DNA from 2 places in the Blastococcus sp. SYSU DS0753 genome. Region 1 is predicted to be linked to the other one. Evidence: riboswitches for the same ligand, from Rfam matches in the RefSeq annotation. Region 1 holds a riboswitch; the other holds the start of a gene.
What was found. A riboswitch is a leader RNA that binds a small molecule or an ion and turns the genes downstream of it on or off. The one in region 1 is predicted to bind S-adenosylmethionine.

Region 1 (11,751 bases):
GGCCCGGCGCGCGGCGCCGCCGCGACGTACGTTGCCCCTGCACGGCGACGGACGGCGAGGAGGCCGGAGATGAGCGGCGAGGTACCGGCCACGGTGCTGGGCATCTACGACGAGGTGCTGCGGCGCAACCCTGGCGAGACGGAGTTCCACCAGGCCGTCCGCGAGGTCCTGGAGTCGCTCGCCGTGGTGCTCGACCGGCACAGCGAGTACACCGAGATGAAGACCGTGGAGCGGATCTGCGAGCCGGAGCGGCAGATCATCTTCCGCGTCCCGTGGCAGGACGACCGCGGCGAGGTGTGGATCAACCGCGGCTTCCGCGTGGAGTTCAACTCCGCGCTCGGCCCCTACAAGGGTGGGCTGCGGTTCCACCCCTCGGTGAACCTGGGCATCGTCAAGTTCCTGGGCTTCGAGCAGATCTTCAAGAACGCCTTGACCGGCATGCCCATCGGCGGCGGCAAGGGCGGCTCCGACTTCGACCCCAAGGGCCGGTCGGACGCCGAGATCATGCGGTTCTGCCAGTCGTTCATGACCGAGCTGTACCGGCACCTCGGCGAGTACACCGACGTCCCCGCCGGTGACATCGGCGTGGGCGCGCGGGAGATCGGCTACCTCTTCGGCCAGTACAAGCGGATCACCAACCGCTACGAGTCCGGTGTGCTCACCGGCAAGGGGCTCGGCTGGGGTGGCGCGCTGGTCCGCACCGAGGCCACCGGGTACGGCGCCGCCTTCTTCGCCGACGCCATGATGCGGGCCCGCGGGGAGTCCTTCGACGGCCGGCGGGTCGTCGTCAGCGGGTCGGGCAACGTGGCCGTCTACGGCATCGAGAAGGTGCACCAGCTGGGCGGCACCGTCGTCGCCTGCTCCGACTCCGGCGGCTACGTCGTGGACGACGCCGGCATCGACCTCGACCTGCTCAAGCAGGTCAAGGAGGTCGAGCGTGGGCGGGTGGCCGACTACGCGGAGCGCCGGGCCTCGGCGAGCTTCGTGCCCGGCGGCAGCATCTGGGACGTGCCGTGCGACGTCGCCGTCCCCAGCGCCACGCAGAACGAGCTGGACGGCGACGCCGCCGCCGTCCTCGCGCGCAACGGCTGCCGGTACGTGGTGGAGGGCGCAAACATGCCCGCCACCCCGTCGGCGGTGAAGGTGTTCCGGGAGGCGGGCGTCGGCTTCGCCCCCGGGAAGGCGGCCAACGCCGGCGGCGTCGCGACCTCCGCGCTGGAGATGCAGCAGAACGCCTCGCGCGACCGCTGGACCTTCGAGCACAGCGAGGCGCGGCTCGAGGAGATCATGCGGGACATCCACGCCCGCTGCCACGAGACCGCCGAGGAGTACGGCTCACCGGGTGACCTGGTGCTCGGTGCCAACGTGGCCGGGTTCCTCCAGGTGGCCGAGGCGGTGCACGCGCACGGCTTGATCTAGAGCTCGGCGCGCAGCAGCTCCGCGGCGAGGGCGAGCGAGCGCATCTTGCCGGCCGCGGACTCCCGGGGCAGGTACTTCAGCCCGCAGTCGCTGGTGAGCACCAGGCGGGCGACGTCCACGTCGTCCAGCGCGCGGCGCACCCGGTCGGCCACGACCTCGGGGGTCTCGACCTCCGGCGTGGACAGGTCGAGGACCCCCAGGGCGATGCCCTTGCCGCGCAGCGGCCGCAGCGTGGCCGGGTCGAGGTGCGACTGCGCCGTCTCGACGGCGACGGTGTCGACGGGGGTGTCGGCGAGCTCGGGGAGGAACGAGTAGCCGGTGGGGCGCTCGGAGACCATCGCCGCGTAGCCGAAGCACAGGTGCAGGTGCACCGGACCCGGCGCGCCCTCCACCGCGCGGGTCACCGCCTCGGCCCCGTACTCGCGCGCGACCTCGGGGCGGGCCTGCAGCCACGGCTCGTCGATCTGCACGATGTCGGCCCCGGCGGCGAAGAGATCGGCGATCTCCGCGCGGACGACGTCGGCGTAGGCCAGGGCCAGCGCGCGGCCGTCGCCGTAGTGGTCGTCCTGCGCCTGCTGCGCCATGGTGAAGGGGCCGGGGACGGTGATCTTGACGGTCCGCTCGGTGTGCGCCCGCAGGAAGCGCACGTCGTCGGCCTGGATCGGGGCGGGCCGGGTGATCGCGGCCCGCACCCGCGGCACCGGGATCGGCTTCCCGGACCGGTTGAGCACGGTGCCGGGGTCGTCGACGTCGACGCCGGTCAGCGCGGTCGCGAAGTGGTTGGAGTACGACTCCCGCCGGATCTCGCCGTCGGTGACGATGTCCAGCCCGGCCTCCTCCTGCGAGCGGATCGCCAGCCGGGTCGCGTCGTCCTGCGCCTCGGCCAGCAGGTCCGGCGCCACCCGCCACAGCTCCCGTGCGCGCACCCGGGGCGGGAACTGGTGGGCCAGCCGGTCGCGGTCGATGAGCCAGCCGGGCTGGGGCAGGCTCCCCACGATCGACGTGGGCAACGGGGGGAGGTGCGCGGGCATGCCGGGAAGTCTGCCGGGAGTGCGACCGGTGCGCGCAGCCCGGGGCTGTGCTGAGGTGGGCGGGTGGACGACGCATTCATCGGAGCCCTGGAGTTCGGCGAGCCGCGGATCGACGAGGCCGCGTTCGTGGCGCCGACGGCGGTGGTGGTGGGCGCGGTGACGATGGGCCCGCGGTCGAGCATCTGGTACGGCGCCGTCGCCCGGGCCGACGCCGAGGTCATCGAGATCGGCGCCGACTCGAACATCCAGGACGGCTGCGCACTGCACTCCGACCCCGGCTTCCCCCTGGTCGTGGGGGAGCGCGTCTCGGTGGGGCACCGGGTGGTGCTGCACGGCTGCCGCATCGACGACGAGGTGCTCGTGGGCATGGGCAGCGTGATCATGAACGGCGCGCACATCGGCTCCGGGTCGATCGTCGCCGCCGGCGCCGTCGTCACCCAGGGCAAGGTCTTCCCGCCGCGTTCGCTCATCGCCGGCGTCCCCGCGAAGGTGCTGCGCGAGGCCACCGACGACGACCAGCTGCACATCCAGGGCAACGCGATCAGCTACACCGACCGGCTGGACGCGGCGCGCAGGGTGCGCCGACTGGAGCGCTGAGCCGGCCGGCTACGCCGGTGCGGGGACCAGCGAGTAGAACGCTCCGCCGTCGGCGGTCCGGTCCTGCTCCGCCACCGTGAAGACGGCCTCCTCGCGCGGCATGGTCAGCGGCACCGGACTCCGGGCACCGCAGGGGTCGCCGGCAGCCCGGGGCAGCCTCGCCCACGTCGCCACGCCGTCGTCCCGGCTGAACACGAACAGCACCTGGGTCTCCGACAGATCAGTGCCCGGGAAGCCGGACCAGGAGAAGCCGAGCCGCTCGGTCACATCGCTCTCGTCCTCGTACGGGCAGACGAAGGTGAGGCGTTCCCAGTCGCCGCTCACCACCTCGCGGAGATCGACCGTCGTGCCCGACTCCGCCCCCTCCGCCAGCGCGCGGGTGAGCGCGTCGGCCACCGCTTCGTCGTTCTCGCCGCACCCGGCGAGCGCGGCGGCGCACAGCGTCAAGAAGGCGGCCGTGCGGCGGCCGCGGGACGAGGCGTGGTGTCGGGGCACGGCCGTCAGCCCTCGGCCAGCCACGCGCGCAGGCCGGCGAGCAGACGGTCGACGTCGTCGGCGTCGCTGTAGGGGGCCAGCCCGGCCCGCAGGCCGCCGGTGTCGCCGAGCCCGAGCCAGCGGCTCGCCTCGATCGCGTAGAAGTGTCCGGCCGGCGCGTTGACGCCCCGGCCGGCGAGGAACCGGTAGGCGTCGGCGGGATCGCGGTCGGCGAAGGTCAGCAGCAGCGTCGGGGTGCGGTGCGCCGCCCGCGACCACAGCCGGACGCCCGGCAGCTCCGCCAGCCCGGCCTCCAGGCGCTCCCGCAGCCGGTCCTCGTGCTCCTCGATCGCGAGCATCGCCGCGGCCAGCCGCTCCCGGCGCCGCCCGGAGCCCCCGAGGCCGGCCAGGAAGTCCACCGCCGCCGTCGTCCCGGCCAGCAGCTCGTAGGGCAGCGTGCCGAGCTCGAAGCGCTCGGGCACCGCGTCCGTCGACGGCAGCAGCTTGGCCGGGCGCAGGGTGGCCAGGAACGCGGGATCGGCGGCGAGCACGCCGCAGTGCGGGCCGAGGAACTTGTACGGCGAGCAGAGGAAGACGTCGGCGCCCAGCGCCCGGACGTCGACCGGCGCGTGCGCGGTCAGGTGCACGCCGTCGACGACGAGCAGCGCGCCGGCCGCGTGCACCCGCCCGGCGATCGCGGCCAGGGGCGGTCGGGTGCCGATCAGGTTCGACGCCCCGGTCACCGCCACCACGCGGGTGCGGTCGGTCAGCACCGCCGCGACGTCGTCGGCGGTCAGCTCCCCGGTGGCCGGGTCGAAGGCGGCCCACCGCACCGTCGCGCCCGCGCCCTCGGCGGCCCGCACCCAGGGCCGGATGTTCGCGTCGTGGTCGAGCCGGGTCACCACCACCTCGTCGCCGGGGCCCCAGCCCGCGGCGAGGGTGCGGGCGAGGTCGAAGGTGAGCGCGGTGGCGCTGCGCCCGAACACGACGCCGGTGGGGTCGGCGCCCAGCAGGTCCGCCATCGCCAACCGTGCGGCCAGCACCGTCTCGTCGGCGAACCGCTCCGCGGCGGTGACGGCGCCGCGGTTGCTGATCGGCGCGGTCAGCGTCGCCGCGACCGCGCGGCCCACCTGCTCGGGCACCTGGGTGCCGCCGGGGCCGTCGAAGTGCGCGGTGCCGCTCGCCAGCGACGGGAAGGAGGCGCGGAGCGCGGCGACGTCGAGGCTCACGGCCCGACGCTAGCCGCGGCCGGCCAGTGCGGCGATGGCGGCCCGGATCTCCGGGACGTCCAGGGCCAGCGTCGCGTCGCCCACCGGCAGCTCCACCCGCACGACGGCGGGGTCGCCGGTGGGCATCGCCTGCGGCCAGGTCCACAGCCCGTCGACGGCCAGCGCTCGGGCCGCGGCGGTGAAGGCCTCCGGCGTCGTGCGCAGCAGCAGGTGCAGCATCGGCGTCTCCGGCGGATCGGGGACGACGGTGACACCCGGCAGGTCGCGGACGGCGTCGGCCACCTCGCGGGCGCGCGCCAGGTAGGCGGGCATCAGCGGCAGCCGCCGGCGCAGGCAGGCCAGCGCCGACGCCGCGCCCGGCCACATCCCGAACAGGGTGCCGCCCAGCCGCCGGCGCCACTCCCGGACCTCCGCGACGACGTCGGCCGGGCCGGCCAGGCAGCAGCCGGCCAGCGCGCCGATGCCCTTGTAGAAGCTGACGTAGACGGTGTCGAACAACCCGGCGATCTCGGCCGGCGTGCGGTCGTAGCCGGCCGAGGCCTCCCACAGCCGGGCGCCGTCCAGGTGCGCCGCGGCGCCGCGCTCCCGGGCCCAGGCCACCTGCGCGGCCAGGTCGTCCCACGGCGGCAGCCGCCCGCCCAGATCGCGCTGGGGCAGCTCCACCAGCAGCGCGGCAGGCAACTCGGCGACCGCGTCCAGATCGGTGCGCAACAGCGGCCCGTACCGGTTCCCCGCCGGGCGCAGCACCATGCCGTGCAGCCGCTCGAACGCCTGCTCCTCGTGCCGGATCAGGTGGCTCTCGGGGTGGCAGACGACGGTGCGCCGGCCGCGACGGTCCGCGTGCACGCGCAGCGCCGCCTGCTGCGCCATGACCCCGCTGGGCAGGTACGCCGCCGCCGGCAGGCCGAGCAGCCCGGCGACCTCGGCCTCCAGCCCGGCCACCACCCCGCCCTCGCCGTACCGGTCCGGGGCGGTGCCGGGCGGGACCGTGGCCAGCAGGTCGGCCGGCCGCCACTCGCCGTGCCCGGTCAGCGCGCGGGTGCAGGCCTCGCGCAGCGCGAGGAGGTCGTCGTCCACCCGGGAAGTCTCGCCCGCCGGGTGGTCAGTGGAAGCGGCGCCCCTCGGCCAGCATCTGCACGGCGGCGGCGATCCGCTTGGCCCGGCCCGCCGGCGTGACGGCGGTGTGCACCCGCCAAAGGACGGCGTAGCGGTTCTGGCCGTCGAGGGCGTCGAAGGCGGCCCGCGCGCCGGGTTGCGCGTCCAGGGCCGCGGCGAGGTCGTCGGGCACGGTGATGGTGGCCGCGCCCGGATAGGCGCGTGCCCACCGGCCGTCGGCCTGCGCGGCCGCCACGGCGGCCAGGCCCGCCGGGCGCATCCGGCCCTCGGCGGTCAGCCGCTCCACGGTGGCGACGTTCTTCTGCGACCACACGCTGCGCGCGCGGCGCGGGGTCAGCCGCAGCAGGTGGTAGGAGTCGTCCAGCCGCAGGCCGCGCCCGTCGATCCAGCCGAAGCACAGGGCCGACTCGACGACCTGCGCCGCGGTGACCGAGGGGATGCCCGAGCCCTTGCGCGCGATCTGCACGTAGAGGCCCGGCGCGGTGGCGTGGTGGGCCTCCAGCCAGGCCTCCAGGGCGGGCTGGTCGGCGAACGGCAGCATCGGCAGATCCGTCGGCGCGGGCACGGCCCCATCCTGGACCCGCGGTACGACGGGTTCCGGAGGTGTCAGCCCGTCAGCAGCTCGCGCAGGAGCGCGTCCACCGCGGGGGCCTCGACGAGGAAGCCGTCGTGGCCGTACGGGGAGGAGATCAGCCGCAGCGGGACGCCGAGCGCGTCGGCCACCCGCTGCTGCTGCTCCGGGGGGTACAGCCGGTCGCTGTCCACGCCGGCGACGAGCGCGCGGGCGGTCACCCGGGCCAGCGCCGCCTCGACGCCACCGCGGCCCCGGCCGACGTCCCAGCTGTTCATCGCCTCGGTGAGGAGCACGTAGCTGCCGGCGTCGAACCGGCCGGTCAGCTTCGCCCCGTGGTGCTGCAGGTAGGAGGCGACCGCGTAGCGGCCGTCCTCCTGCACCCGGGTGCCGAAGCGCGCATCCAGCTCCGCCGCGCTGCGGTAGGTGAGGTGGGCGATCCGCCGGGCGACGTCCAGGCCGTCCGCCGGCGGGTCGGCGAGCGGGTAGTCCCCGCCCCGCCAGCGGGGGTCGGCCCGCACGGCCGCCTGCTGTGTGGTCTGGGTGCCGATCTGGTCGGCCGAGGCGACGGCGGTCGAGGCGAGGAAGAAGAGCGCGGCCACCCGGCCGGGGAACGCGACCGCCCACTCCAGCGCCCGCATGCCGCCCATCGAGCCGCCGGCGACGCACGCCCAGCGCCGCACGCCGAGCGCGTCGGCCAGCGCCGCCTCGGCGCGCACCTGGTCGCCGACGGTCACCCCGGGGAAGCGTGCCCCCCACGGGGCGCCGTCGGGGGCGGCCGACGACGGCCCCGTCGTCCCCTGGCAGCCTCCGAGCACGTTGGCGCAGACGACGAAGAACCGGTCGGTGTCCAGGGCGGCACCCGGGCCGACGACGCCGCCCCACCAGCCGGGCGTCGGGTGGCCGGGCCCGGCCGGCCCGACGACGTGGCTGTCACCGGTGAGCGCGTGCTCGATCAGCACCGCGTTCCCGCCGTCGGGCGCGAGCGTGCCCCAGCACTCGTAGGCGATGCGCACGCCGGGCAGGCTCCCGCCGCGCTCCAGCTCGAACGGGCCGGGCAGGTCGAGGAACCGGCGGTCGCCCGCCGGGTCGCCCTCGACCCACCCGCCCACCGTCAGGCCGACTTGGCGGCGCGGAACCCGGCCTCCAGGTCGGCGAGGATGTCCTCGATGCCCTCCAGGCCGACGGCGAGGCGCACCAGACCCGGCGTGACCCCGGTGGTCAGCTGCTCCTCGGGGGTGAGCTGGGAGTGCGTCGTGGAGGCGGGGTGGATGACCAGGCTGCGCACGTCGCCGATGTTGGCGACGTGGCTGTGCAGCTCCAGCGCCTCCACGAACCGCTTGCCGGCCTCGACGCCGCCGTGCAGCTCGAAGGTGAGGACGGCGCCGGCGCCCTTCGGCGCGTACTTCTGCTGCGCGGCGTGCCACGGCGAGGAGGGCAGCCCCGGGTAGTTCACCCGCTCGACGGCGTCGTGGGCCTCGAGGAACTCGGCCACCCGCTGCGCGTTGGCGACGTGCCGCTCCATGCGCAGCGACAGCGTCTCGATGCCCTGCACCACGAGGAAGGCGTTGAACGGGGAGACCGCGGGCCCCAGGTCGCGCAGCAGCTGCACCCGGGCCTTGAGCGCGAACGCCGGCGCGCCGAGGTCGGCGTAGACGACCCCGTGGTACGTCGGGTCGGCGGTGGTGAACATCGGGTGCCGGCCGCCGGTCCAGTCGAACGTGCCGCCGTCGACGATGAGCCCGGCGATGACCGTCCCGTGGCCGCCGAGGTACTTGGTGGCCGAGTGGACGACGACGTCGGCGCCGAACTCCAGCGGGCGGATCAGGTACGGCGTCGCGATGGTGTTGTCGACGATCAGCGGGACGCCGTTGCGGTGGGCGACACCGGCGACGATCTCGATGTCGAGGATGTCGCCCTTCGGGTTGCCGATCGACTCGGCGAAGAACGCCCGGGTGTTCTCCTGGACGAGGGACTGCCAGTTCTCCGGGTCGTCGGGGTCCTCGACGAAGGAGACGGTGATGCCCATCTTCGGCAGCGAGTGGTGCAGCAGGTTGTAGGTGCCGCCGTAGAGCGAGGCGGACGCCACGATGTGGTCGCCGGCCTCGGCGAGGTTGAGGATCGCCAGGGTCTCCGCGGCCTGCCCGGAGGCGACGGCGAGCGCGGCGACGCCGCCCTCCAGCGACGCGACGCGCTGCTCCAGCGCGTCCTGCGTCGGGTTCATGATCCGCGTGTAGATGTTGCCCATCTCGGCCAGCGCGAACAGGTCCGCGGCGTGCTGGGTGTCGCGGAACTGGTAGGCCGTCGTCGCGTAGATGGGCAGTGCCCGGGCACCGGTGGCCGGGTCCGGGCTCGTGCCGGCGTGGATCTGCCGGGTCTCGAAGCTCCAGCTCTGCGGGTCGGTCATGCGCCGTCTCCTCTCGCTCGCGGAGACCCGCGGCGCACGGGAGCTCCGTCCTTGCCGGGGGGCGGGCGCCTCCCGGCCGGCTCTTCCCCTGGAGCACCTCAGACGGAGTAGAGGTTGCCGGGCAGCCAGCCAGGTGCTTCGCGCTGCCTCTCAGGAGCCGAGGTGATCCTAGGACGCGCCGCAGGGGAGTGCGCGCCGCCCCCGTGGCGGGACGGATGTCCCACGTGAAACACCGGCCCCGTCGGTCACCCGGTCGGGGAGGCGGGGTCGGTCTCGTCGCCGGTGCCCCCCGTGTCGCCGGTCGGCTCCGGTCCGGTGGTCTCCGGAGCCGTCGTGGTCGGCTCGGTGGTCGGGGACGGCGAGTCGGTCGTCGGGGTGCTGGGCCGGGACGTCGTCGTCGGGGCCGGCTCCGTCTCCTCGGTGGTCGTCGGCTCCGTCTCCTCGGTGGTGACCGGCTCGGTCTCCTCGGCCTGCTCGGTGACCTGGCCCCGGGTGTCCGGCTCGCCGGGGGCCGGCGGCTTGACGTTGAGGTACAGCGCGAAGACGGAGACGAACAGCACGGCGAGCACGACCGTGGAGGTGCGCGCCCGGCCCAGGTGCTTGGGCACGGCCGACCACCAGCGGTGGCGCGGCGCCGCGGTCGTGCCGGTGGGCGCCCCGGCATCGGCGGCCGCGGCGGCGGGCGCCGTGCTGACGACGGGTTCGTCGGAGGCCCGGGCGGTGGCGTCGGTCGGGTCGCGGCGCTCGTCGGGGGCGGTCACGAAACCTCCTCCTGGACGGCGGTCGCGCCGTCCCGCGCCGCGACCGAGGTGGTGGGCTGCGGCACCTGCATGCCCTGGCTGCGGAAGGCCTGGACGATGCGCGCCCGCAGGTCGCGGCCGACCTCGAACTGCTTGCCGGGGAGCGTGCGGGCGACCACCCGTACGTTCACCTCGTCCAGGCCGAGGGTCTCCACCCCCATGACCGTGGGCGGGTCGAGCAGCAGCGGCCGCATCGCCGGGTCCCGGAACGCCTCCCGGCCCACCTCCCGCAGGATCTCGTTGGCCCGGTTCACGTCCACCGTGGTCGGCACCGGCACGTCGACGACGGCGCGCGCCCAGTCGCGGGACAGGTTCACGACCTTGACGATCTGGCCGTTGGGCACGGTCACGACCTCGCCGTTGGGCGAGCGCACCCGCGTGACGCGCAGGGTGACGTCCTCGACGGTGCCGTTCGCCGGGTCGCCACCGCCCACGACCTGGATGGAGACGACGTCGCCGAACCCGTACTGGCGCTCGGTGATGATGAAGAAGCCGGCCAGCACGTCACCGACGATGCGCTGGGCGCCGAAGCCCAGGCCCACGCCGAGCACCGTGGCAGGCGCGACCAGGCCGGTCACCGGGATGCCGAGCCGGTCGAGGATGAAGAAGACCGAGATCGAGTAGATGAGCACGACCGCCGCCCAGGTGAGCACCTGGGTCAGCGAGTGGCGGTGCTTGGCCGCCTCCGACCGGACCAGCGCGTCCCCGCCGGTGGAGTTCCGGTCGATCCGGTCGGTGATCTTGTCGCCCACCCAGCCGACGAAGCGGGCGAGCAGGACCGAGCCGAGGACGATCAGCACCACTTCGAGACCCCGCCCGGACAGCCAGTCCAGCACGTCTCTCAGCGCGTCCACGGGGCGGCACTCCGATCATCGGGGGAAGCGACCTCTCCACCTTGCGCACCGCCGCCCGGCGATGCCAGCCCGACCCGCCGCCCACTGCCGGTGGTGACGGAGAGATCGCTCACGGCGTCTCCCGCGGCTCGACGAACAGCGACTGCGTGGACCGCCCGATCGGGCCGTCGACGTCGAAGAGGACCGCGAAGCACTGCGCCGCCCCGGTGCCGCCGTGCACGGTCTCGGCGGCCATCCCCAGCCACTCCCCGCGCGGGGGCCGGTGCAGCGCCACGGAGAGGTCGACGTTGGCGAACGTGGCCCGCGTCCAGTCGAGGCTGGCGGAGATGCCGCTCGCGGCGTCGGTCATGACCAGCAGGTGCTGCAGCGGCGTCATCGGCTCTCCGGCGACCAGCTCGCACTCGGGGCGGGTCCAGGCCGTGGCCGGCCCCGGGCCGTTGAAGGTCCCCGCGGCGAACCGCCACTCCAGCGCCCGGTGGTAGGCGATCTCGGTGGTGAAGAACCCCGCCCGCTCGGGGCGGCTCTCCTCGGGTCCGGACGGCGCCGGGTGCGGCTGCCCGGTCGCCGGGGCGGCGTCGTCGCGGGAACGCATCCGCCAGGCCGACAGCCGCATGAGCGGGCGGTCGTCGCCGGTGTCGAGGACCGCCTCCACCAGCTCGATCCGCCGGCCGGGGCGGATCACCGAGGTGCGCACCCGCACCGGGCCGACCGGGACCGGCGCCAGGATGTCGTAGGCCAGCCGCACGGTCTGCCCGCCGACGATCCCGCCGGCCCGCTCGACGGCGCGCAGGAGCAGGGCGGCGGGCGGCCCCGCGTGCTGGTGGGCGGCGTCCCAGGGGCCGATGGTCAGGGCCGTGGCGGTGAATCCGTCGCCGTCGGGCAGGTAGAGGGCCTCGGGCACGTCCATGGACGGAAGTCTGTCGCCGTCGGTCGCCGCTCCGGGCGCCGGGTCTCCCGCGACGCCTCCGGTGCGTGCTGCCGCGGTGCCGCGCTGTTACAGCACGCCTGCCGGGCGTGGCTCTTCGGCCGATCCGGTATCGCAATCCGTTGTACCGCCGGACCGCCGTCCGTACGGTCCGCACGACGGGGGCAGCGACCGTCGGCACGAGGGGGAACACGGATGGTGCGGGCGCACGAGTGGGACATCAGCCGGCGGCTGTCCAGGCCACCCGGGGGGCGCCGACCGTGGTGGGTGTCGCACCCCGCTCCGGAGCCGGCCAGGCTCCGCCTGCAGTGGGAGGCGGCCGGCGGCC
Region 2 (11,751 bases), on a different contig from region 1:
CAGCAGGCGTCCCCGGCGCCCCGGTTCTCGCGGACGGCGCCGCCGCCACCGGTAGCCCCGCCCGCGCCGGGCGGCACCACCGCCGTGGAGGTGCTCCGGCGCTGGTCCTGAGCGCCGGGCGGGCGGCTCAGTCGAAGCTCCCCGCGCCGTCGCGCCGGTAGGGCGAGAGCCGTTCCACTCGCGCCCGCTCGGCGCGTTCGGCCCGCAGCCGGGCCGCCGTCCCCGGTTCGTACCCGGCCTTGGCCACGCGGTGCTCGATCGTCTCCACCATGTAGGCCAGCGAGAAGAGCAGCCCGAGCAGCAGGCCGCCGCCGGCGGCGGAGACCCGGTAGACCAGCGGGACGGGCACCACGAGCAGGCACAGCACGACGAGCGGCAGCAGCTGCACGACCGCCCGGGCGAGGTGGCGCCACACCCAGGTGCTGCGGGTGGTGTCGGCCAGCACCCAGGGCGATAGCTCGCGGGGCAGCCCTCCGCCGTAGGCGTACCAGACCCACTGCAGGGGTCCGGGTCGCTGCCTGCTCACGCCCCCGACGGTAGGCCGATCCGGTCGCGTACGGCCGGCGTTCCCGCCGGGCGTACGGTGCCGCCGTGGACGAGCGTCGCCTGGGGGTGGTCTCCGGGCTCGGCGCCTACGCGCTCTGGGGCATCTTCCCGCTGTACTTCCCGCTCCTGGAGCCCGCGAGCGGCCTGGAGATCGTGGCGCACCGGGTGCTCTGGTCGCTGCTGTTCGTCGGGTTGCTGCTGTGCGTCGTCCGGCGCTGGGGGCACGTCCGGGCGGCGGTGAGCAGCCCGCGCACGCTGCTGATCCTCGCCGGCGCCGCCGTGCTGATCGCCGTGAACTGGCTGATCTACGTCTACGGCGTGAACTCCGGGCAGGTCGTGGAGGCCTCGCTCGGCTACTTCATCAACCCGCTGGTCAGCGTCCTCCTCGGCGTCGTCGTCTTCAGCGAGCGGCTCCGCCCGCTGCAGTGGGTGGCCGTCGGCACCGCCGCGGTCGCCGTCGCGGTGCTGACCATCGACTACGGACGCCCGCCGTGGATCGCGCTCGGCCTGGCCCTGTCCTTCGGCCTCTACGGCCTGATGAAGAAGCTCGTGTCGATCGAGGCGGCGCCCGGGCTCTTCCTGGAGACGGCGCTGGTCGCGGTCCCCGCGGGAGTGGTCCTCGCGGTCCTGCACTCCGACGGGACCGGCACGTTCGCCAACGCGGGCACCGGGCACGCCCTGCTGCTGGCCAGCGCCGGGGTGGCGACGGCGGTGCCGTTGCTGCTGTTCGCCGCGGCGGCCCGGCGCATCCCCCTGTCGACGGTGGGTCTGCTGCAATACCTGACGCCGCTGATGCAGCTGGCGATCGGCGTCTTCGTCTACGACGAGCCCATGCCGCCGGCCCGGCTGGCCGGTTTCGTGATCGTCTGGGTCGCCCTGGCGGTCTTCACCGCCGACACGTGGCGACACGCCCGGGCCGGGGCCCGCAGAGCCGCCCGCGACGCGGTGGTCGCCACCCCCTGACGGGCAGTCGGACCCGCCTCGGCGGGCCGGCCGGAAACGTCGGTGGGCGGCGCTACCGTCGTCCTCGAGCCGCCGGGGTTCCCGGTCGGCAGAGCAGGTCAGGAGATGGTCGAACCCATGAGCAGCGACCCAGCCCCCGTGGTCTCCCCGCCCCGGGCCGACGGGTCAGGGGAGGAGTCCGTGCAGGCCGGAGGCGTGGGCCTGACGCGGCGCGAGCACGAGATGCTCGGTTTCGAGCGCCAGTGGTGGCGGCGGGCCGGCGCGAAGGAGACGGCGATCCGCGACCTGTTCGGCACGACGCCGACGCGGTACTACCAGGCGCTCAACGCGCTGGTCGAACGCCCCGAGGCGCTGGCCGCCGATCCGCTCCTGGTCCGGCGTCTCCGCCGGTTGCGCACGGCACGGCAGCGAACGCGTTCGGTGAAGGTCCTGGGCATCGGGAATGACATCGATTAGATTCGGTCACCGTGGGCAGGCACGCCGCGTCAGGCAGTGACGGACTGGATCAGGGGAACGCGTCTGCAGCCGCTGGGCGGCGCAGGACCGATACCCCTGAGGGTGCGTGGTCCGGTGCCGGCCTGAGCGACCACCCCACCGCGCCCGGGCGCGACCGGGCGGCCCTCCGGCGCGACGTCCGGGCGGACGTGCCCGCCGCCGACGGTGCCCGGCAGATCTCCCGTTCCCGCCTGCCGCTGCCACCCGTGCCTGCTGGACCCCGCGCTGCTGCTGCCCCCTCGCCGCGCACCAGCGCCGCACCGTTCGCCGCGGTCCCCGCCCCCGCCCCCGCTCCCGCCGCCCTCGGGGAGGTCCCGGTGCCGGCTCGCGGCGCCGACGTCCTGGCACCCGTGTCCGCCGGCGAGCCGCCGCAGCAGGCTGCCCAACCCTCCGGCAGGGTCGTGAGCCCGGCGCCCGCCGGGCTCCTCGTCGAGGACGAGCCCCTGGTCACCACCGGACCGGCCCGTGGCCTCGGGCGGCGCGGGCCCGCGCCGCTGGTTCCTCGCGTGCCGCGGCAGACCACGCCGTCCGGTGCGCCCGCCTCCTCCTACGGCGACTGGACCAAGCCCTCGCGCAGCGACGAGACGGGGCGGTCGCGCCTCGGCCTGGGTGCTGCGCCGGAGGTGCCGCACGCGCCTGCCACCACCGCGATCCCCGAGCGGGATGCGAAGGCCCGCCGCGACCTCGACGACGAGGCCGGCTACGCCGAGGCCCGCTACGACGAGGCCCGCTACGCCGAGGCCGGCAATGACGAGGCCGGCTACGACCTCGAGCGCGAGGTGGATGCCGCCGCCGCGGGCGCCGCGGCGGTCAAGGGTGGCCGCGCCGCCTACCGCGCCGAGCGGCAGGCCGCCGACGCCGCCCGCCGCAAGGCGGCCAAGCGCAGCGGCACGCCCGAGGTGATCTTCGACGACGAGCCCGAGCGCAAGCCGCGCCGCGTGCTCAAGGGCCTGGTCGCCATGGCCGTCGTCGCCGGTGCCGTCCTCGGCGTCTACACGGTGACCGCCCCGGAGAAGGAGGAGGCCGCGGCCGCCGCTCCCGCACCGGCCAGTGTGCCCACCGTCGCGGTCCCCACCGCCGCCCTGCCGCCGCTGCCCGAGGAGCCCATCGTCGTCGAGCCGCCGATCACCACCCCCGTGCGCGTCCCCGTCACCGTTCTCAACGCCACGAACATCGCCGGCCTCGCCGCCACGATCTCCGGCGCCGTGGTCTCCGGCGGCTGGGAGTCGCCCGGCGTGGGCGCCTACCCGGGCACCGACGTCTCGGCCACCACGGTCTTCTTCACCGAGGGGGACGAGCAGCAGCGCCAGGCCGCGCTCCAGCTGGTCGACCAGTTCCCCGACCTCGCCGGCCCCGCCCCGCGCTTCTTCGAGGTAGCCGACGTCCCCGCACCCGGACTCGTCATCGTCGCCACCGGCAACTGGCAGCCCTGACGCCGGTCTTGCCGGGTACCCGGAACAGGAGCGGCCGTCCGGCCGTTGGGGGCAGCGTGCGTCCCCTCCGAGGGCCCGCGCGTCCCCGCTCGTGCCCTCGTGCGCGGGCCGCGGCCGCCGCCCTGCTCGCCCTCGCCCTGCCCGCCGGCCTCGTCCTCGCGTCCCCGGCGGGCGCCGCCGAGGTGCGCACCGAGGAGCTCCGGGTCCCCTCTGGCTCGGGGGAGGACGCCGTCGAGCTCGACACCACGCTGTACCTGCCGGGCGGCGACGACCCGGCGCCGGCGGTCGTGCTCGCGCACGGCTTCGGTGGCAGCAAGCGCTCCGTGGCCGAGGATGCGGCCGACCTGGCCGAGCGCGGCTACGTCGTCCTCACCTACTCGGCCCGGGGCTTCGGTGCGAGCACCGGGCGGATCGGGCTCAACGACCCGCGCTACGAGATCGCCGACCTCTCCACGCTGCTCGACCTGCTGGCCGCCCGCGACGAGGTCGAGCTGGACGCCGAGGGCGACCCGCGGGTCGGGGTCGCCGGCGCCTCCTACGGCGGGGCGCTGGCGCTGCTGGGCGCCGCCTACGACGAGCGGGTCGACGCGATCGCCCCGCAGATCACTTGGAACTCCCTCACCGCCGCGCTGTTCCCCTCCCAGACCGGCGACCTCGACGCCGGCACCGTGGCCGCGACACCGCAGCCGGAGGCGGCCGGCGTCTACAAGCGCCTGTGGGCCGGGCTCTTCTTCGGCATCGGTTCCGCCTCCGGGGGGCTGCTCGACTCCCTCGGGGGTGCCGGCCAGGCCGGCGGCGACGAGGGCCTCGACGGCGAGGCGGTGGGCGGCGGCACCGTCGCGGCGCCGGCCCCCGCCGGCCGGCCCGCGCTCCCGCCCGAGCTGCTCGAGCAGGCCGCCGAGAACCCCGAGGCCGCCGAGCAGCTGCTCACCTGCGGCCGGTTCAGCGTCGAGGTGTGCCAGGCCTACCAGGCGGCCGCGGCCTCCGGAACCCTCACCCCGGAGGTCGCCGCGGTGCTCGACCGCAGCAGCCCGGCGGGTGTGCTGGACCGCATCGACGTCCCCACCCTGCTGGTGCAGGGCACGCAGGACTCGCTCTTCGGCCTCGGCCAGGCCGACGCCAACGCCCGCGGCATCGCCGCCGACGGCACCCCGGTCAAGGTGGTCTGGTACTCCGGTGGGCACGACGCCTCGGGGTCGGACCGGCAACGGGAGTCGCTGCGCGCGGCCGTGGCCGGCTGGTTCGACCGGCACCTGCGGGGGCAGGGCGACGACCCGGGCACGGGCTTCGAGTTCCCCGCGCCCACCGGCCTGGGTGCCACCGTCGGCCGCGTCCAGGGCGGCGGCCAGACCGTCGTCGCCGACGCCTATCCGGGGCTCGACGGCGCCGAGCCGGCCGAGCGTCGCGCCGTGACCGTCGAGGGACCCGTGCAGCCGGTGGTCACCCCGGCCGGCGGCACCCCCGCGTCCCTCACCACCGTCCCGGGTCTGGGCGCCCTGACGTCGGCGCTCGGCGGGACCACCGCGGAGATCCCCGGCCAGTACGCCGTCTTCGACAGTGCCCCGCTCGACGCCCCGGTCGAGGTCGTGGGCGCCTCGACGGTCGACCTCGCGGTCGCCTCGCCCAGCGGCAGCGCCACCCTGTTCGCCAAGCTCTACGACGTCGGGCCCGACGGCGCGACGACGCTGCCGGGCGGCCTGGTCGCGCCCCTGGCGCTTCCCGACGTCTCCACCGACCCCACCGCCCCGACGCGCGTGAGCGTGACCCTGCCCGCGATCGTGCACCGGTTCGAGGCGGGCCACACCATGCGCGTGCTGGTGTCCTCCACCGACCAGGCGTACGCGCTGCCCGCCGAGTCGGCCGTCTACTCGGTGGGCCTCGCCTCGCCCGGCGCCGCCGACGGCGTGGCCGCGGGCGAGGCGCAGCTCGCCGCACCGACGGTCTCCGGCGAGGGCGGGGCAGCGACCGGTGCCTCGCGCTGGTGGGTGCTGCTGGGCCTCCTCGCGGGGCTCGGCCTGCTCGGCTGGCTGGCCGGCCTGTGGTGGGGCCGGCGTCGTCAGCGGCAGCTGTCCAGCGTCGAGCCCGACGGCGAGGACGTCCCCCTGCGCTTCGAGGGCGTGACGAAGGCCTACAAGGACGGCTTCGTCGCGGTGCGCGACCTGTCGTTCGAGGTGCGCCGCGGGCAGGTGCTCGGCCTGCTCGGGCCGAACGGCGCCGGCAAGACCACGTCGCTGCGGATGTTGATGGGCCTCATCCGGCCCACGGACGGGCGGATCAGCGTCTTCGGGCACGCTGCCGGCCCCGGTGCCCCGGTGCTGTCGCGGCTGGGTTCCTTCGTGGAGGGCACCGGGCTGCAGCCGCACCTGTCCGGCCGCGACAACCTCACCCTGTACTGGGCCGCCACCGGCCGGCCGGCCGAGGACGCGCACATGGACGAGGCCATCGAGGTCGCCGGGCTCGGCGCCGCCATCGACCGGCCGGTGCGCCGGTACAGCCAGGGCATGCGCCAGCGGGTCGCCATCGCCCAGGCGATGCTGGGCCTGCCCGACCTGCTGGTCCTCGACGAACCGACCAACGGGCTCGACCCGCCGCAGATCCACGCGATGCGCGACGTGCTGCGCTCCTACGCGGCCACCGGGCGCACCGTGATCGTCTCCAGCCACCTGCTCAGCGAGATCGAGCAGACCTGCAGCCACGTGGTGGTCATGGCCAAGGGCCAGAAGATCGTGCAGGGCACGGTGGAGGAGATCGTCGGCACCGGTGGCTCGGTGCTCGTGGGCCTGGCCGACGACGCCGACACCGACCGGGCGATCGCCGTCCTCTCGTCGCTGCCCGGGGTCACCGGCGCGCGCGGCGACGACGGCCTGGTCGCCGAGCTGGACGGCGCCCGCCGCGCCGACGTGCTGCAGGCGCTGGTGTCCGCCGGTATCGCCGTCGAGCAGTTCACGCCGCGACGACGCCTGGAGGACGCCTTCCTGGCCCTGGTGGGGGAGTCATGAGCACGACCAGTCGATCCGTGGACTCCGAGCACGTGCAGTCGACCGGCGCGGTCGCCGGCTACCGGCCGGAGCGGACGCTCCGGCTGTCGGTGGAGCTGCGCCGGCAGTTCAAGCGCCGCCGCACGATCGGCGTGTTCGCGCTCATGGTGGCGCTCCCGCTGGTGCTCATCGCCGCCCTCCAGCTGGGCGCCAGCGAGGAGGCGGCGGAGAACAACCGGATCAACCTGGTCGACGTCGCGACGGCGAGCGGGCTGAACTTCACCCTGTTCGTGCTGTTCGCGACGACCAGCTTCTTCCTCGTGGTGGTCTACGCGCTCTTCTTCGGCGACACCGTGGCCGTCGAGGCGCAGTGGGGCTCGCTGCGGTACGCCCTGGCCACGCCGGTCCCGCGGATGCGGCTGCTGCGGCAGAAGTGGCTGGCCGCCCTCGTGCAGTCGGTGGCGGCGCTGGTCACGCTCGCCGCGGTCGCTGTAGTCGCCGGTGGGATCGCGTTCGGCTTCGACGACATCCGGACGCCGGTCGGGGTGGGGATCGACCAGGGCGAGGGCATGCTGCGGCTGGCCGGGATGCTCGGCTACCTCGCCGTCCACCTGCTCGTCGTCGGCGCGCTGGCGTTCTGGTTCTCCACGATCACCGACGCACCGTTGGCGGCGGTCGGGGGCGCGGTGTTCACGATGTTCGTCTTCGCCATCCTCGACCAGGTGGAGCAGCTCGGGTCGATCCGCGACTGGTTCCCGACGGCGGAGGAGTTCGCCTGGACCGACCTGCTGCAGACGCCGGTCGACGACGGCGACCTGTTCCGCGGCGTGATCCAGTCACTGGTCTACATCGCCGTCTTCACCGCACTCGGCTTCCGCCACTTCGCCCGCCGCGACGTCACCAGCTGACCCCCTGCCCGCGAGGCCGTCGCCGACGTAGCTTGTCCTGCATGAGCGGACTGTGGGGTCTCGTGGCCGGGGTCGTCTGCTTCGTCGTCCTGCTCCTGCTGTTGCCACTGCTCGGCGCGATCGGCTCCGTCGAGCTGGTGGTCATCGTGCTGGTGGCCGTCCTCGTCGGTGTGCTGGTCGCCAGACGGTCCCGTGCGGGGAGCGGCGGGAGCAGCTGAGCGCTCACAGGGACGCGCGTACCGCCTGGGCCCAGCCCTCGCCCATGGGGGCATCGGTGACCGTCACGTTGGGGAGGGCGGAGAGCAGCTCGGCCATCCCGTCGACGGCGCCCCCGTTCGCGGTGATCCACAGCCGGCCCACCGCGGGCGCCATGTCCAGGTCGCTGACGCTGTCCCCGATCGCGACGGCATCGTCGGGGGAGAGGCCGCGCCGCTCCAGGTCCCAGGCGATCGCCGCGCCCTTGGAGATGCCGCGCGGCATCAGGTGGTAGACCCGCGGCGGCGCGGCGTCGTCGTCCAGGCCCATCCAGGACGCCGCAGGGATCGCGCCGTTGTCCTTGAGCGTCAGCCAGCCCACGCCCCGCTCGGCCAGCCAGGCGTCGACGGCGAGGGCGTCGACCCGTCCGCGCAGCAGCGCATCGGTGGCGTGCGTCGCGTGCCAGGGGGAGTGCCACTCCAGCCGCCGCGGGTGCGCGGCGATCAGCTCCTCGACGACGCCGAGCTCGCCCATCACGTCCATCGGCGTGCGGTCGCCGTACTCCTCCGGCAGCGCGCCCCGCAGCCGGTGGGTGGTCCGCCCGGATCCCCAGCCGATGGTGGCGCCGAGTTCGGCGATGGCGCCGTCGGCGGCGAAGATGCGCGCTGCCTCCACCACCTGCTCGTACGTCCGGCCGCTGACCAGCACCAACGCCACCTCGGCGCGGTGCAGGTCGAGCAGCGCGGCGGCCGGCCCGTCGGTCAGCTCCCGCCCGGCCGTGTGCCAGAAGGAGCCCCGCGGACCCACCATCGTGCCGTCGAGATCGGTGTAGACGACGCGCGTGCTCACCAGGCCATCCTGTCCGGCCGCTGGCCCCGGCTCGCGACTGGGTACAGTTCACGCCGTTCACTCATCCAGAGGGGCAGAGGGACACGGCCCGACGAAGCCCCGGCAACCGCCGCCTGCGCGCACGTGCAGCGGGAGGTGCCAATTCCGTCCCGCGCGGCTCGACGGCCCGCTGCGGGGAAGATGAGGAGGTAGTCGTCGCATGACCCTCACCGCTCCCGGATCCGTCCAGGCCGACTCCAGCGCCGGTGGCCCCGTGCCCCCGTGTCCCGCCCGCGGGCTCGTCTGCCGCAATTGCGGCGCCACGTTCGGGCTCATCGCCGAGCACGCCTGCGCCGAGTGCTTCGGCCCCCTGGAGGTCGACTACGACCCCGAGCTGATGAAGGCGGTCACCCGCGAGCAGATCGAGGCCGGGCCGCAGAACATCTGGCGCTACGTGGCCCTCCTGCCGGTGGGTCAGCACCCGGCCGACCGCGTCTCGCTGGACCCGGGCATGACCCCGCTGGTCCGCGCCGACCGGCTCGCCGCCGAGCTCGGCCTCACCGGCGGGCTGTGGGTGAAGGACGACTCGGCCAACCCCACCCACTCCTTCAAGGACCGCGTGGTCAGCCTCGCCGCGACCGCCGCCAAGGGGCTCGGGTACACGAAGATCGCCGCCGCCTCCACCGGCAACCTGGCCAACTCGGTCGCCGCGCACGCCGCCCGCGTCGGCCTGCCGTCGTTCGTCTTCATCCCGAGCGACCTGGAGCCCGGCAAGGTCGTCCAGTCCGCCGTCTACGGCCAGACCCTGGTCGCCGTCGACGGCTCCTACGACGACGTCAACCGGCTGACCAGCGAGCTCGCCGAGACCGACGAGTTCGAGGACACCGCCTTCGTCAACCAGAACGTGCGGCCCTACTACGCCGAGGGCTCCAAGACGATGGGCTACGAGATCGCCGAGCAGCTCGGCTGGCGGATCCCGGCCCAGGTCGTCATCCCCATGGCGTCGGGGTCGCTGCTCACCAAGGTGGACAAGGCCTTCCGCGAGCTCACCGCCGCGGGCATCGTCGAGGCGACCGAGTGGACGATCTTCGGTGCGCAGTCGGCCGGCTGCGACCCGATCGCCACCGCCTTCGACAACGGGTGGGACGTCGTCAAGCCGGTGAAGCCCACCGGCATCGCCAAGTCGCTGAACATCGGCAACCCGGCCGACGGCCCCTACGCGCTCGACGCGATCCGCCGCACCGGCGGCTCGGTGGCCCGGGTCGGGGACGACGAGATCGTCCAGGGCATCCGCGACCTCGCCCGTACGACCGGCGTCTTCGCCGAGACCGCGGGCGGGGTGACCGTCGCCGTCCTGCGCAAGCTGGTGGAGGGCGGCCAGCTGGACCCGGCCAAGGAGACCGTCGTCCTCAACACCGGGGAGGGCCTGAAGACCCTCGACCCGCTGGAGCCGGTCGTCGGTCCCACGCACCGGGTCGAGCCGTCGCTGAAGTCGGTGCGGGCGGCCGGTCTCATCGGCTGAGCGGTCCGTCCGGCGGGGGGCGTAGAGTCCCCGTCGGTTCCCCGGTCCGGGCGACGTCGTCGCCGGATCCGGGTGCGTCGTGCGCGCGTGGGGCTGTCACCTGCGCTTCTCTGCTGTACCGTCTCGCGCGGTTCGAGTTCCACGTTCGTGTTCGGCGGGCGGAAGAGCGAGACCCCGCCACATCGAGAGCGATGGGGCGCCGCACGCACGAAACGTGGGAGCACACGTGGCACAGGGCACCGTGAAGTGGTTCAACGCCGAGAAGGGTTTCGGCTTCATCGCCGTCGACGGCGGCGAGGACGTCTTCGTCCACTACTCGTCCATCCAGATGGACGGGTACAAGAGCCTCGACGAGGGGCAGCGGGTCGAGTTCGAGGTCGTCCAGGGCGCCAAGGGCCCCCAGGCCGACGCCGTCCGCAGCGCCTGAGACCACTCGGCAACACCGGCCGAGGCCCGGTTCCCCACGGGGGACCGGGCCTCGGTCGTTCCCGGGGCCGCGCCGGCCACGGTGAGAACCCCCTGGAAGGGGGGAAGCGACCCCCGTTCTTGCACTCGCAGGGGTCGAGTGCCAAACTCGGTTCTGGCACTCAGGGCTCCTGAGTGCCAATCAGGTCGGAACGGTGAGGCACCGGTCCGTGGGCCGACGGAGCGTCCACGTCGCTGGTGTCGTCCGTCGCGGGCGCCGAACCCGGCCGTGCAGCGATCCATGCTCGGAGGACATCACCACATGGCCAAGATGATCGCGTTCAACGAAGAGGCGCGCCGCGGCCTCGAGCGAGGGATGAACACCCTCGCCGACGCCGTCAAGGTGACCCTCGGCCCCCGTGGCCGGAACGTCGTTCTTGAGAAGAAGTGGGGCGCGCCCACCATCACCAACGATGGTGTGAGCATCGCCAAGGAGATCGAGCTCGAGGACCCGTGGGAGAAGATCGGGGCCGAGCTCGTCAAGGAGGTCGCGAAGAAGACCGACGACGTCGCGGGTGACGGCACCACCACCGCCACCGTGCTCGCCCAGGCGCTCGTCCGCGAGGGTCTGCGCAACGTCGCCGCCGGCGCGAACCCGATGGCCCTGAAGAAGGGCATCGAGAAGGCCGTCGCCTCGGTCAGCGAGTACCTGCTCTCCACGGCCAAGGACGTCGAGACCAAGGAGCAGATCGCCGCCACCGCGTCGATCTCCGCCGCCGACCCCGCCATCGGTGAGCTCATCGCCGAGGCGATGGACAAGGTGGGCAAGGAAGGCGTCATCACCGTCGAGGAGAGCAACACCTTCGGCCTCGAGCTCGAGCTCACCGAGGGCATGCGCTTCGACAAGGGCTACATCTCGCCCTACTTCGTCACCGACACCGAGCGCATGGAGGCCGTCCTCGACGACCCGTACGTGCTCGTCGTCAACTCGAAGATCAGCTCGGTCAAGGACCTGCTCCCGCTGCTGGAGAAGGTCATGCAGTCGGGCAAGCCGCTGGCCATCATCAGCGAGGACGTCGAGGGCGAGGCCCTCGCGACCCTGGTCGTGAACAAGATCCGCGGCACCTTCAAGTCCGTCGCCGTCAAGGCCCCGGGCTTCGGTGACCGCCGCAAGGCCATGCTGGGCGACATCGCCATCCTCACCGGTGGCCAGGTCATCAGCGAGGAGGTCGGCCTCAAGCTCGACACCGCCGACCTCGAGCTGCTCGGCCGGGCCCGCAAGGTCGTCGTCACCAAGGACGAGACGACGATCGTCGAGGGTGCGGGTGACACCGACCAGATCCAGGGCCGGGTCAACCAGATCCGCAGCGAGATCGAGCGGTCGGACTCCGACTACGACCGGGAGAAGCTGCAGGAGCGCCTGGCCAAGCTGGCCGGTGGCGTCGCCGTCATCAAGGCCGGCGCCGCGACCGAGGTCG

Region 2: another riboswitch for S-adenosylmethionine. It lies ahead of thrC (threonine synthase); the one in region 1 lies ahead of ACI799_RS17190 (bifunctional o-acetylhomoserine/o-acetylserine sulfhydrylase).

The regions. Positions count from the first base shown of each region.
Region 1 covers NZ_JBJHAT010000027.1:1,499-13,249, reverse strand. The annotation lists gene gdhA (NADP-specific glutamate dehydrogenase) at 70-1,419, shown strand; gene ACI799_RS17225 (uroporphyrinogen decarboxylase family protein) at 1,416-2,450, opposite strand; gene ACI799_RS17220 (gamma carbonic anhydrase family protein) at 2,514-3,047, shown strand; gene ACI799_RS17215 (hypothetical protein) at 3,057-3,542, opposite strand; gene ACI799_RS17210 (cysteine desulfurase-like protein) at 3,548-4,750, opposite strand; gene ACI799_RS17205 (threonine aldolase family protein) at 4,760-5,827, opposite strand; gene ACI799_RS17200 (YdeI/OmpD-associated family protein) at 5,853-6,431, opposite strand; gene metX (homoserine O-acetyltransferase MetX) at 6,473-7,549, opposite strand; gene ACI799_RS17190 (bifunctional o-acetylhomoserine/o-acetylserine sulfhydrylase) at 7,552-8,844, opposite strand; SAM riboswitch class IV at 8,887-9,002, opposite strand; gene ACI799_RS17185 (hypothetical protein) at 9,090-9,605, opposite strand; gene ACI799_RS17180 (mechanosensitive ion channel family protein) at 9,602-10,498, opposite strand; gene ACI799_RS17175 (thioesterase family protein) at 10,608-11,405, opposite strand; gene ACI799_RS17170 (STAS domain-containing protein) at 11,619-11,751, shown strand, end outside.
Region 2 covers NZ_JBJHAT010000004.1:178,013-189,763, forward strand. The annotation lists gene ACI799_RS05620 (CaiB/BaiF CoA transferase family protein) at 1-111, shown strand, start outside; gene ACI799_RS05625 (DUF5313 family protein) at 128-526, opposite strand; gene rarD (EamA family transporter RarD) at 592-1,509, shown strand; gene ACI799_RS05635 (DUF3263 domain-containing protein) at 1,627-1,965, shown strand; gene ACI799_RS05640 (LytR C-terminal domain-containing protein) at 2,406-3,437, shown strand; gene ACI799_RS05645 (alpha/beta fold hydrolase) at 3,494-6,436, shown strand; gene ACI799_RS05650 (ABC transporter permease) at 6,433-7,323, shown strand; gene ACI799_RS05655 (hypothetical protein) at 7,365-7,541, shown strand; gene ACI799_RS05660 (HAD family hydrolase) at 7,546-8,367, opposite strand; SAM riboswitch class I at 8,426-8,554, shown strand; gene thrC (threonine synthase) at 8,567-9,868, shown strand; gene ACI799_RS05670 (cold-shock protein) at 10,095-10,295, shown strand; gene groL (chaperonin GroEL) at 10,596-11,751, shown strand, end outside.